One region of the Gordonia sp. JH63 genome, then DNA from elsewhere that is predicted to be linked to it. Evidence: riboswitches for the same ligand, from Rfam matches in the RefSeq annotation. Region 1 holds a riboswitch; each other region holds the start of a gene.

What was found. A riboswitch is a leader RNA that binds a small molecule or an ion and turns the genes downstream of it on or off. The one in region 1 is predicted to bind S-adenosylmethionine.
Region 2: another riboswitch for S-adenosylmethionine. It lies ahead of GR168_RS18965 (aminotransferase class V-fold PLP-dependent enzyme); the one in region 1 lies ahead of GR168_RS08140 (bifunctional o-acetylhomoserine/o-acetylserine sulfhydrylase).
Region 3: another riboswitch for S-adenosylmethionine. It lies ahead of GR168_RS12015 (PD-(D/E)XK nuclease family protein); the one in region 1 lies ahead of GR168_RS08140 (bifunctional o-acetylhomoserine/o-acetylserine sulfhydrylase).

Annotation. Positions count from the first base shown of each region.
Region 1 covers NZ_CP047235.1:1,799,533-1,802,803, forward strand. The annotation lists gene GR168_RS08135 (homoserine O-acetyltransferase) at 1-579, opposite strand, end outside; gene GR168_RS08140 (bifunctional o-acetylhomoserine/o-acetylserine sulfhydrylase) at 596-1,930, opposite strand; SAM riboswitch class IV at 1,993-2,113, opposite strand; gene GR168_RS08145 (PE-PPE domain-containing protein) at 2,382-3,271, shown strand, end outside.
Region 2 covers NZ_CP047235.1:4,278,507-4,281,777, reverse strand. The annotation lists gene GR168_RS18975 (ERCC4 domain-containing protein) at 1-569, opposite strand, end outside; gene GR168_RS18970 (isochorismate synthase) at 620-1,696, opposite strand; SAM riboswitch class IV at 1,804-1,917, shown strand; partial or broken gene GR168_RS18965 (aminotransferase class V-fold PLP-dependent enzyme) at 1,991-2,863, shown strand; gene GR168_RS18960 (hypothetical protein) at 2,860-3,271, shown strand, end outside.
Region 3 covers NZ_CP047235.1:2,668,519-2,671,789, reverse strand. The annotation lists gene GR168_RS12025 (hypothetical protein) at 1-460, shown strand, start outside; gene GR168_RS12020 (DUF3293 domain-containing protein) at 464-967, shown strand; SAM riboswitch class IV at 999-1,110, shown strand; gene GR168_RS12015 (PD-(D/E)XK nuclease family protein) at 1,560-3,271, shown strand, end outside.

The DNA of each region.
Region 1 (3,271 bases):
GCGGGCGCCGACGGCGAGCACGAGGGCGCTGCGGACGCGGTCGGGGTACTCGATGGCCCACTCGAGCGCGCGGGCGCCGCCCATCGAACCGCCGAGAACCGCACCGACGCTGCGGATTCCGAGGCGGTCCAGCAGTGCCACCTCGGCACGGACCTGGTCGAGCACGGTGATCTGCGGGAAGCGTGAGCCCCAGGGCCGACCGTCGGGTGCGATGGAGCCCGGACCCGTCGAGCCCTTGCATCCGCCCAGGACGTTGGCGGAGATGACGCACCATTCGTCGGTGTCGATGGCCTGTCCCGGGCCGATCAGCCCGTCCCACCATCCGGCCGAGTCGTGGTCGGCGTCGGCGGGTCCGGTGACGTGCGAGTCGCCGGTCAATGCGTGGAGCGTGAGGATGACGTTGTCGCGGGACGGTGACAACGTCCCCCAGCGCTGGAACGCCAGGGTGACGTCGTCGATCCGTGCTCCGCTGTCGAGAGGCAACGAGCCGATGGGGATGCCGACGAGTTCCCCGTCCGGGAGGGTCTCCCAGTCGGGCTGATCAGATGCTGTCGCATTCAGGTCGATACTCACCGACAAAGCTGCCTCACCTGTTTCACTTGGCCGCCGCGAATCCCTGTTCGAGGTCGGCCAAGATGTCGTCGATTCCCTCGATGCCCACGGCGAGCCGGACCAGTCCCGGGGCCACGCCCGCGGCGAGCTGCTCCTCGGGGGTGAGCTGGCTGTGGGTGGTCGAGGCGGGGTGGATGACCAGCGACCGCACATCGCCGATGTTGGCGACGTGGCTGTGCAGGCTGAGCGCGTCCACGAACTTCTTGCCGGCGTCCACTCCGCCCTGGATCTCGAAGGCGATGATCGCACCCTGACCCTTCGGGGCCAATTCCTGACCGCGCTTGTACCAGGGCGAGGACTCGAGACCCGCGTACGCCACGGACTCGACCTGCGGGTGTGCCTCGAGGAAGGCGGCGACCTTCTGCGCGTTGGCGACGTGGCGCTCGATGCGCAGACTCAGCGTCTCCAGGCCCTGTGCCAGAAGGAACGCGTTGAACGGGGAGATCGCCGCGCCGGTGTCGCGCAACCACTGCACACGTGCCTTGAGTGCGAACGCGGGCGCGCCCAGGTCGGCGAAGACGGCACCGTGGTAGCTCGGGTCCGGCGTGGTGAAACCGGGGAACAGATCCTTCCCGTCGCGCTGGACCCGCCAGTCGAACGTGCCGCCGTCGACGATGACGCCGCCGATCGCGGTGCCGTGACCGCCGATGTACTTCGTCGCCGAGTGCACGACGATGTCGGCGCCGTGGGCCAGCGGGCTGATCAGGTACGGGGTGGCGACGGTGTTGTCGATGATGAGGGGTACGCCGTTGCGGTGCGCGACCTCCGCGATCCCCGAGATGTCGAGGATCTCGTTGTTGGGGTTGGAGATCGACTCACCGAAGAACGCGCGGGTGTTGTCCTTGACGGCGGCCTGCCACGACGCCGGGTCCTCGGGGTCCTCGACGAAGCTCACCTCGACCCCGAGCTTGGGCAGTGTGTAGTGGAAGAGGTTGTACGTGCCGCCGTAGAGGCGGGGGCTGGACACCACGTGCCCGCCGGTCTCGACGGCGTTGAGGATCGCGTAGGTCTCGGCGGCCTGTCCCGACGCGACGAGCAGCGCGGCGACGCCGCCCTCGAGCGCGGCGATCCGCTGCTCGACGGCATCCTGCGTGGGATTCATGATGCGCGTGTAGATGTTGCCCGGTTCGGCGAGACCGAAGAGATTGGCCGCGTGCTGGGTGTCGTTGAAGACATACGACGTCGTCTGGTAGATCGGCAGCGCACGGGCGTTGGTCACCGCGTCCGCGGACTGCCCGACGTGGATCTGCTTCGTCTCGAAGCTCCAGTTCTCGCTGGGATCGTTGCTGTCGAGGGTGCCGTCAGGGACATCAGACATGGCGATTCATCACTTTCTACGGTCGGCAGGGCCAACTCGACCCTGTTGGGGTCCGACCTTCGGACCCGCGCTTGCCGGGGATCGCCACTGCGATCCCGCAACCCGGTCATCACCCGGAGCACCCCACCGCGGAAGGAGGGTTGCCGATCAGCCAGCCGGGGCTTCGCACTGATACTCATGACCTGGCGACAAGGATATAACACGGATGTGAGCGCCCGAGAACCGTCCCGGTCACGCCGCGCCCAACCCTTGAGAAGTGCACCGGAAGGGTGCCGGTGGCTGTCCTCCGACCGAGTGAAATCGGGTGTGGTCAGATACGAAACCGCTGGTCAAGATAGTTAGCGACGCTCAGCGTGCTGTCGGTTCCGCGATCGCGGATCTAGAGTTCGGGACAGCCCCGGCTGCACCGGAATGCTCCGCTCAGGTGGTCCGGGTTCGCACAGGAGCGCTCATGGCCGTGATGGCTCATCTCCGGACCCGACGCGTCGCTCTGTTGGCCGCCTCGATGTCGACGTTGTCGACCCTCGCCGCATTCGGCTTCACCGGGGTGGCGGCGGCGACAGCCGGCGGGCCCTCGTGCAGCGGTGCCGTCGTGGTGGTCGGGGGGACCGTCGACGCTGAGTCGCTATTGCTCGAGGGCGTCAAGGAGCGTTACCGCGAGCAGGGCTATGAGGTGATCAACGCGCCCTACCCGGCGACCATATGGCCGCTCGGAGCGACGGGGTACGACCGCAGTACCGAACAGGGGATCGCATCGACGGCGTCCGCGATCTCGTCGTATCGAGAAGCGTGCGGGTCCGAGGCGCCGGTGGTGGTGACGGGCTATTCGCAAGGGGCGCGCATCGCTGGAGACGTGCTCGCCGGTATCGGCAACGGCCGGAAGTTCGATGTCGCGAACACGCCCGACGATCCCAGCGACGACGTCGTGATCTCCGACGTCGGGGTGTCGGGCGAGCTGTATTCGGATCCGCGGCAGGCCGGTGACAAGACCGGGCGAGGTATCGAGTTGTCGCTGATCGGGATCATCCCGGGTCTGACCATGTCGGGGTCGCGTGGTGCCGACAGTACGGACGCCGGCTTCGGGACGGTCAGCGACCGGGTCGTGTCGGTGTGCATCGAGGGCGACCCGATCTGCGACCTGCCCGATCCCGTCTACGACCCGATCGGCGCCATCGACGGCATCCTCGGCTACCAGGTCAAGCATTTCCTGTATCCAGAGGAGATGTCGGGCAACCCGCTGCAGCCGGGATACACGTGGGCGAAACGTCCGGTCGAATGTGCGGACGGCGTCTGTATGGTCGCTGCGGACTCCGCACTCGCCGAACTCGTCCAGGGCTGGGC
Region 2 (3,271 bases), 2.5 Mb from region 1:
AACTGGTAGGTGAGAGTTCCCTTCATGAGACCGTTGCCGAGGTCGTCGATCGACTTGCGTTCGACGGCGGCGACCACCTGGTCGTCCTCGACGATCGCGTAATCGCCGGCATCGAGGCGGTGTCGAGTGGTGGTCGCCTGTTGATGACCGAAGGAGTAGGCGTACTTCTCGCCTGTGTCGACGACGATCTCGAGCGCCTGGCCGTGTGCCCGAGCCTTGGGAAGCGTGACGTTTGGACGCGCCTGCTTGGTGGTTTTGCGCGTCTGCCAGAAGATCATCTCGCGTCCGCGAGCCCGCGTGACGACGAACTGTGACCGATTCTCGCGAGCGCGGTCGAGCACCAGATCGATCGCCGCCCCGCGCCGCGTCACCGACCGAACCGGAAGACGTTCGACGATCTGCGGTGTGGTCGGCCATTCGTCGGCGCGATGACAATAGACCTTGCTGGTTCGCGGCCAGGTCTCCCTCACCTTCAAGACGATCCCGTCACTGCCGAGCGGAATCCGGACCAGAAAGGGCAGTGAGGAGCCCTGTTCCGGATTTCGGGCGATGATCAGGTCGTCGGGCATCATCGACGAGCGTAACGGGCGAAGATCGCGCGCGTCCGCAATTGATCCGCTCAGTCGAGTGCGGCGATGCCCAACGCGTTCAGGACCGTCCGCAGCTTGAACGCCGTCTCCTCGAGTTCGCCCTGCGGGTCGGAGTGTTCGACGATACCGCCGCCGGCCCACGTCCGGAGGCTGCGACGATCGGCCTCGAGTTCGAGGCACCGGATGGTGACCATCCACTCCCCGTCGCCGGCGGCGTCGCACCAGCCGACCGCCCCCGCATAGAAGCCGCGCTCACCCTCGACCTCGCGGATGATCTGCGCAGCAACATCACTCGGCGTGCCGCAGACCGCCGGGGTGGGGCCGAGCAGGAGTGCGAGATCGAGCGCAGTGGTCGCCGGGTCCCGAAGCCGCGCGCGGATCGGGGTGGCCAGATGCCAGACCTCCCCGGTCGACTGCAATTGCGGGGTCGACGGCGCGTCGACGTCGTCGCAGAGGTGTCCCAGCCGGTCTCGCAGGTGGTCGACGACGAAGGCGTGCTCGGCGAGATCCTTCGCCGAGGAGAACAATCCGTCGGCAGCGGCGCGGTCGACGACCGGGTCGGGTGACCGCGGCGCCGATCCCGCGTACGGGTGGCAGGTGACGACGGAACCCGACTTGCGCAGCAGCACTTCGGGACTCGCGCCCAACAGCCACGAACCCGAGCCGGTGGCCGCGCCGAGATCGACAATGAATGCGTTGTGTCCGGCATTGCCGCCCGCCAATGCGTCGAGAAGTCGCAGAGGCTCGACCTCGGCGTCGAGCACGATGTCGACGCTGCGGGCGAGGACAACCTTGCCGACGTCGCCGGCGACGATCCGCTTCACCGCGTGCGCGACCCGTTCGCGGTGCTCGTCGGCCGTGGGGTACAGGGTCGTCGACACCGGCGTGCGCGTCAGTGGCGGCCCGCCCGCCAGCGGCGCCGCGTCGACGTGCAGGACTTCGGGCACCACCAGCGCGGCGGGGTCGGCGAGGTCGAAGGGGATCGCGCCGGTCAGACCGTCGACGGTCCCGGCGCGCAGGGCGGCCGAGGCGGCGTCGACGTCGGTGAACGCACGGACCGCGCCCATGCCCCGCACGGTGCCGTGCGGGCGGGACAACACGAACACATCAGTCGCTGACACCCCTGACACGCTACAGGTAAGTGTGCCCTAACTTCCGATCACGTTGAGTGAAAATTGACACGTCCGCGCGAGATCGACGACCCTTGGTCGTAGGTCATGAGTGCCAGTGACAAGCCCCGGCTCGCTGGTCGGCAACCCTCCTTCGCGGTGGGGTGCTCCGGGTGACGACCCGGCCGCGTACCGACCGGACGCGGCAAGCGCGAATTGTCTGAGGAGTTTCCTGCCGTGACCGCTGTCCTGTCCGCACCCGCCGGTCGCCTGTCGCCCGCAGTCGACGTCCGCTTCGACGCCGCCCGGGAATCGGTGCGGCAGTTCGTCCGTGCGCGGGTCGACGACACCGTCGTCTTCACCCGCGATGCCGCCGTTGCCCTCGACCTCGCGGCGCGCATCACTCCCGGCGACGTCGTCGTCCTCGACGTCGGGCAGGGCGCCGACCTGCTGCGGTGGTGCTCACCACGGCAGGGGCGCGACCGGGCGCGGTTCGTCCCGGCCTGCGAGACCATCGAGGACACCTTGGTCGCGCTGGAGACCGAGCTCGCCTCGGCGCCGGCATCGCTCCTGGTCGTGGCCGCAGTATCGGACATCACCGGCGAGGTGCTGCCGATCGGCCGGCTCGCCTCGCTCGCGCACCGGTCCGGGGCCCGCATCCTGGTCGACGCCGCGCAACTCGTCGGGCACCGGCCCGTCTCCGTCGTCAGCCACGGCATCGACTACCTGGCGTTCGGTGCACCGGGTCGGAAGACGGACGGCGCCGGCGTCCTCATCGGCCGTCGTGACTGGTTCGACGCCGCCGACGTCGACGTCTCGCCCGACGCCGACGGCGTTTCCGGGGCGATCGCGGTCGCCGAGGCGTGTCGGGTGCTCGCCGATCTCGGACCCGAGACGATCGGGCTGCACGAACGCCGCCTCGCCGAACGTCTCGACGCCGGCCTGGCCGCGATCGGCGGCTTCACGCCGCTGCGGATCTTCACCGATTCCACGGACCGCGCGGGGATCGCGGGCTACACCGTCGACGGCCTCGCACCGCCGGCCGACAAGGTGCGCGCGAGTTTCGGAGCGGGCACCACCGTCGACGACATCGACCGGATTCTCGATGCCTTCCGGGCGCGAACCGAACAGACCGACCGAACTCGACCAGGGGTGAATAGATGACCATCGAACTCGACGCACGTGCTGACCGCGGCACCGTGATCGCCGCACCGACTGCCACCCCGACGGCCCCGATCAGCATCGGACGTCCGGGATTCCAGATCGCGCTCGCGGGAGACGATCTCGCACAGACGTTTCCGATCGTCGTGCGGCGTGAGACCCTCCGCGAGGCGCAGCGCGCCCGCTCCCTGCTGCGGGCCGGCAGCCACGATCAGGCCAAGTTCGTGGTCGCACTCGAGGTGGAGGTGGCCGTCGCCCCGGACGCCGCGTCGGCGCGCACGGCCGCTGCTGCGGCGGTGGACGCGTCGTCGGAGACGGGCTCGGGGACCATCCGCTACATCGGGACGACACACGGACTGATCACGCTGGTCCGCGACATCTACGCAGCCGAGGTCGCCGACGCCGTGATCC
Region 3 (3,271 bases), 870 kb from region 1:
CCCCTGCGTGGTGGCCGCAGTCACGGAGCTGGATCCCCTCGTCGGCGCTGATGACGTGCCGGTACAGCTGTGGAGACGTGAGAACGCGAGAGACGATGCCCGGGTCGTGGTCGACTGGCTCACCAACAACGGCTTGGTCGACTACTTGACCACATCATCTGAGATGCTGATTCAACTGTTCGTCGACGCCGCGGTCGATCCAAGCGGTACAGAGACCGTCCGATGGGGCAACTACCTGGCCGCCAGGTTCGCCGATGAAGGTGAGGTCGGCTCTGGGCCAAGCGCTCGCTGGTCCTTAGACCTGAATCTCTCACCAGAGGCCCTCACGTTGACTCTCGACCTCCTGGCCGCCGGTGATCCCGAAGTCGCGGACATCGTCGAAGCGGCTCGCGATCCGGAATCGTCTGCGGGACAGAAACGCCGCGAGTTGCTCGACGGCCTCGGACTGTCGGCGGACTGAACCATGCCTACGCACTCCGATTTTTCGTGGCCGAGTCTCACCAAACTGGCCGAGTACGCATGCGACGACCAGCTGTGGAACAACTACCTGAGCACCAAGGTCCTCGTTGAAATCGCAACCGCAATTGGAACGGTGTGGCCGTCGGACGGCTCCAACGACGAGACGCCGTTGGAGCCGTTTCACGTGATCACCACGATCCAGCCCGACTCTGACCCCACCAATGCTGACAACGCAGCGCGGCTCGAACTCCTTGACAGCGAACTCCACGCGGCCGGGATCCGTTCGACGTCTGCCGTCGGTTCCAGCTTCGACGACGAGTACCGCGAGGTCAGCCGCGCGGTATTCGGACTGACAGACGATGGTGCCCGCTCACTCGGGGCCCGCTTTGGGCAGGTCGCTGTCTTCTCGCTGAAGGGCCAAAAGTTCTCGCTGATCGCATGCGCAAACGGTCGACGGACGGATCGCGCCTGGCGTTGGGAGCCCGGCGGCCCGTCGTTGTCTCTCTAGATTGTCAGAGCTCGTCGTTATGGTTGTGCAACTTCATGAGCGGTCGTTCGAAGGCACCGGCCGAACGGCACGCCAACCCGACGTTCACGGGTGGCCCGGATGACGAAGCGGTCCGCACCTACCGCCTCGGGCAAGAACGCCTCCTGCAGAGGCCGAAGTGAGGATCGATCGCGTTGTCGAAGTCGAGCGAGACAGCAAACAAGTGTGTGCGCCGTGCCCGCGGGCATCGCATGCACTACACCCAGGCACGCAAAGTATCGGAGTTGGACGGGCGACCGACCAGAGTGTCTACGACGGTTCACGACGACGGGCTTGTCGACATTCACGGTGACGACTTCGACCTCACGATGTGGACCCACGATCCTGCCGCGCTCACCCACCACCGAGGTGTCATGGATCGTGCCCATTGGGTCCCCGAGTACGACGTGTTGGTCGTCAGCGGCAGTATGTTCAGCCTCGCGCGGCCTGATCATCGCACCTCGTGCGAATTCCCCGACGAAGGTCGGGACGGTACGCGCGGGACAGATGGAGGACACGTGAATAGACCGTTGCAGCCCAACGGAGGGCTCACCTCGCCAAAGGTGGTGCGCCCGTGACGCGACCGCTCGGCCAGCTGACGGACACGGTCATCAAAGCGAAGGCCGGCAACCCACTCGCTCAGGTCACGATCGTCGTTCCGAACCACGGTTCGGGCCGCGACGTCTTGCACCACCTCGCCCGGAACGGAGGCGTGGCGAACACCGCTGTCCTGACGATGCCGCAGTTGGTCGACAAACTCGCCGCGCCAGTCCTCTCGCCACGCCTGCCGTTGCCGTATCCCCTTCTCGAGGCGGCCGTTCAGCAAGTGTTGACGGAAAACCCCGGCGAGTTCGAGAAGGTCGCCGATCAACCGGTCACGGCTCGAGCCCTGTCCGCCGCGGCCTGGGAGCTTGCCGCGATCGACCAACCCGAACTGGAGACCGCCACGCCGATGGTCGCCGACCTTCTGCGGGTCTATCGGACCGCGATCCCACGGCTTGCCGAACGCTACTTTCTTTCACACGAGGCCTATGCGGCTGCAACACAGGGCCTCTCGGACGCGGGTCACCTCATCGCCTACCAGCTGAATCCCGCGTCGTCGGCCGAGAAGTCCTTCATCGAGACTGTGAAAAGCCATGGGGACACAATCGAGAGTCAGTCTGTCGCCGAGCCCACGCAGGTTATTCACACCTCGGACGCCGACGAGGAGGTCCGCGCAGTGGTGCGTCTCGTGCGCAGGCACCTGGCGAACGGCATCCCCGGCCATCGGATCGGTATCTTCTACCCGGCCGAGGATCCCTATCTCCCGCTCCTCCACGAGCACGTGACCGGCGGGGACATCGCCTACATTGCGCCGGAATCTCACACTCTCGTCGACCGCCCGATTGCACGCACGTTGCTCGGTCTGCTCGAACTCGACCATAGGACGATGCCTCGACGAGAGTTGTTGATGCTCCTCGCCGAAGGCGCCCTCAAGAGACCTGCCTGCAACGGCGAGTCGATCTCGCAACGCCGCCTGGAGCTTCTCACCCGGCGCCAGGTTCCGGTGGTCGGGGGCAGCGATTGGGACCGTCTGCCGGGCGTCGTCCCGACCGACGCCCACCATGACCGCGCAGTCGCGCTCTTCGAATTCGTGAAACGACTGCAGCGCCGCCTCGAGGCCACCGTCGACGCACAGAACTGGGCAATTGCGGCACAGGAACTCACAAACCTACTCGATCAGTACTTCCGCCAACCGAAGTCCGAGGTCGACCGTGCGGACCTGGCCGTCATTCGATCCGAGTGCTCGGAGCTGGCCCTGATGGACAGCATCGCACCCCCGCCGTCGTCGGCACGCGTCTATGACGCGCTGTCGATCCGTCTGGAAGGCCGTCGCGGCATCACTGGAACCTCAGGTGCCGGAGTCGCGGTGACACCGATCTCCGCCGGCGTCGGGCGCGACTTCGACGTCAGCATCGTCGTCGGCGCTGCCGAGGGAATGGTTCCCAGGCCGCGCCCCGAGAATCCACTCCTCCCAGCCGAACTCGTCGGCACAACGCCACGCGAACACAACCAGCGCCAGCTGCGCGCCTTCGAGGGCGCCGTGAGCGCCGGGAGTGCAGAGCGGATCGTCACCTTCCCACGAGGCAATCTGCGAGGAGGCGCAGAGAAAGTGCCGTCACGATGGCTCGTACCAGCGCTGGTGCGCCTTGCTGGCAGCGACGTCGATGTCGTCGACTGGCAGCGACAGACACAAGCCATCCCGACGATTGTGGCCGTCGAATCCTTCGACGTCGCTGCACAACA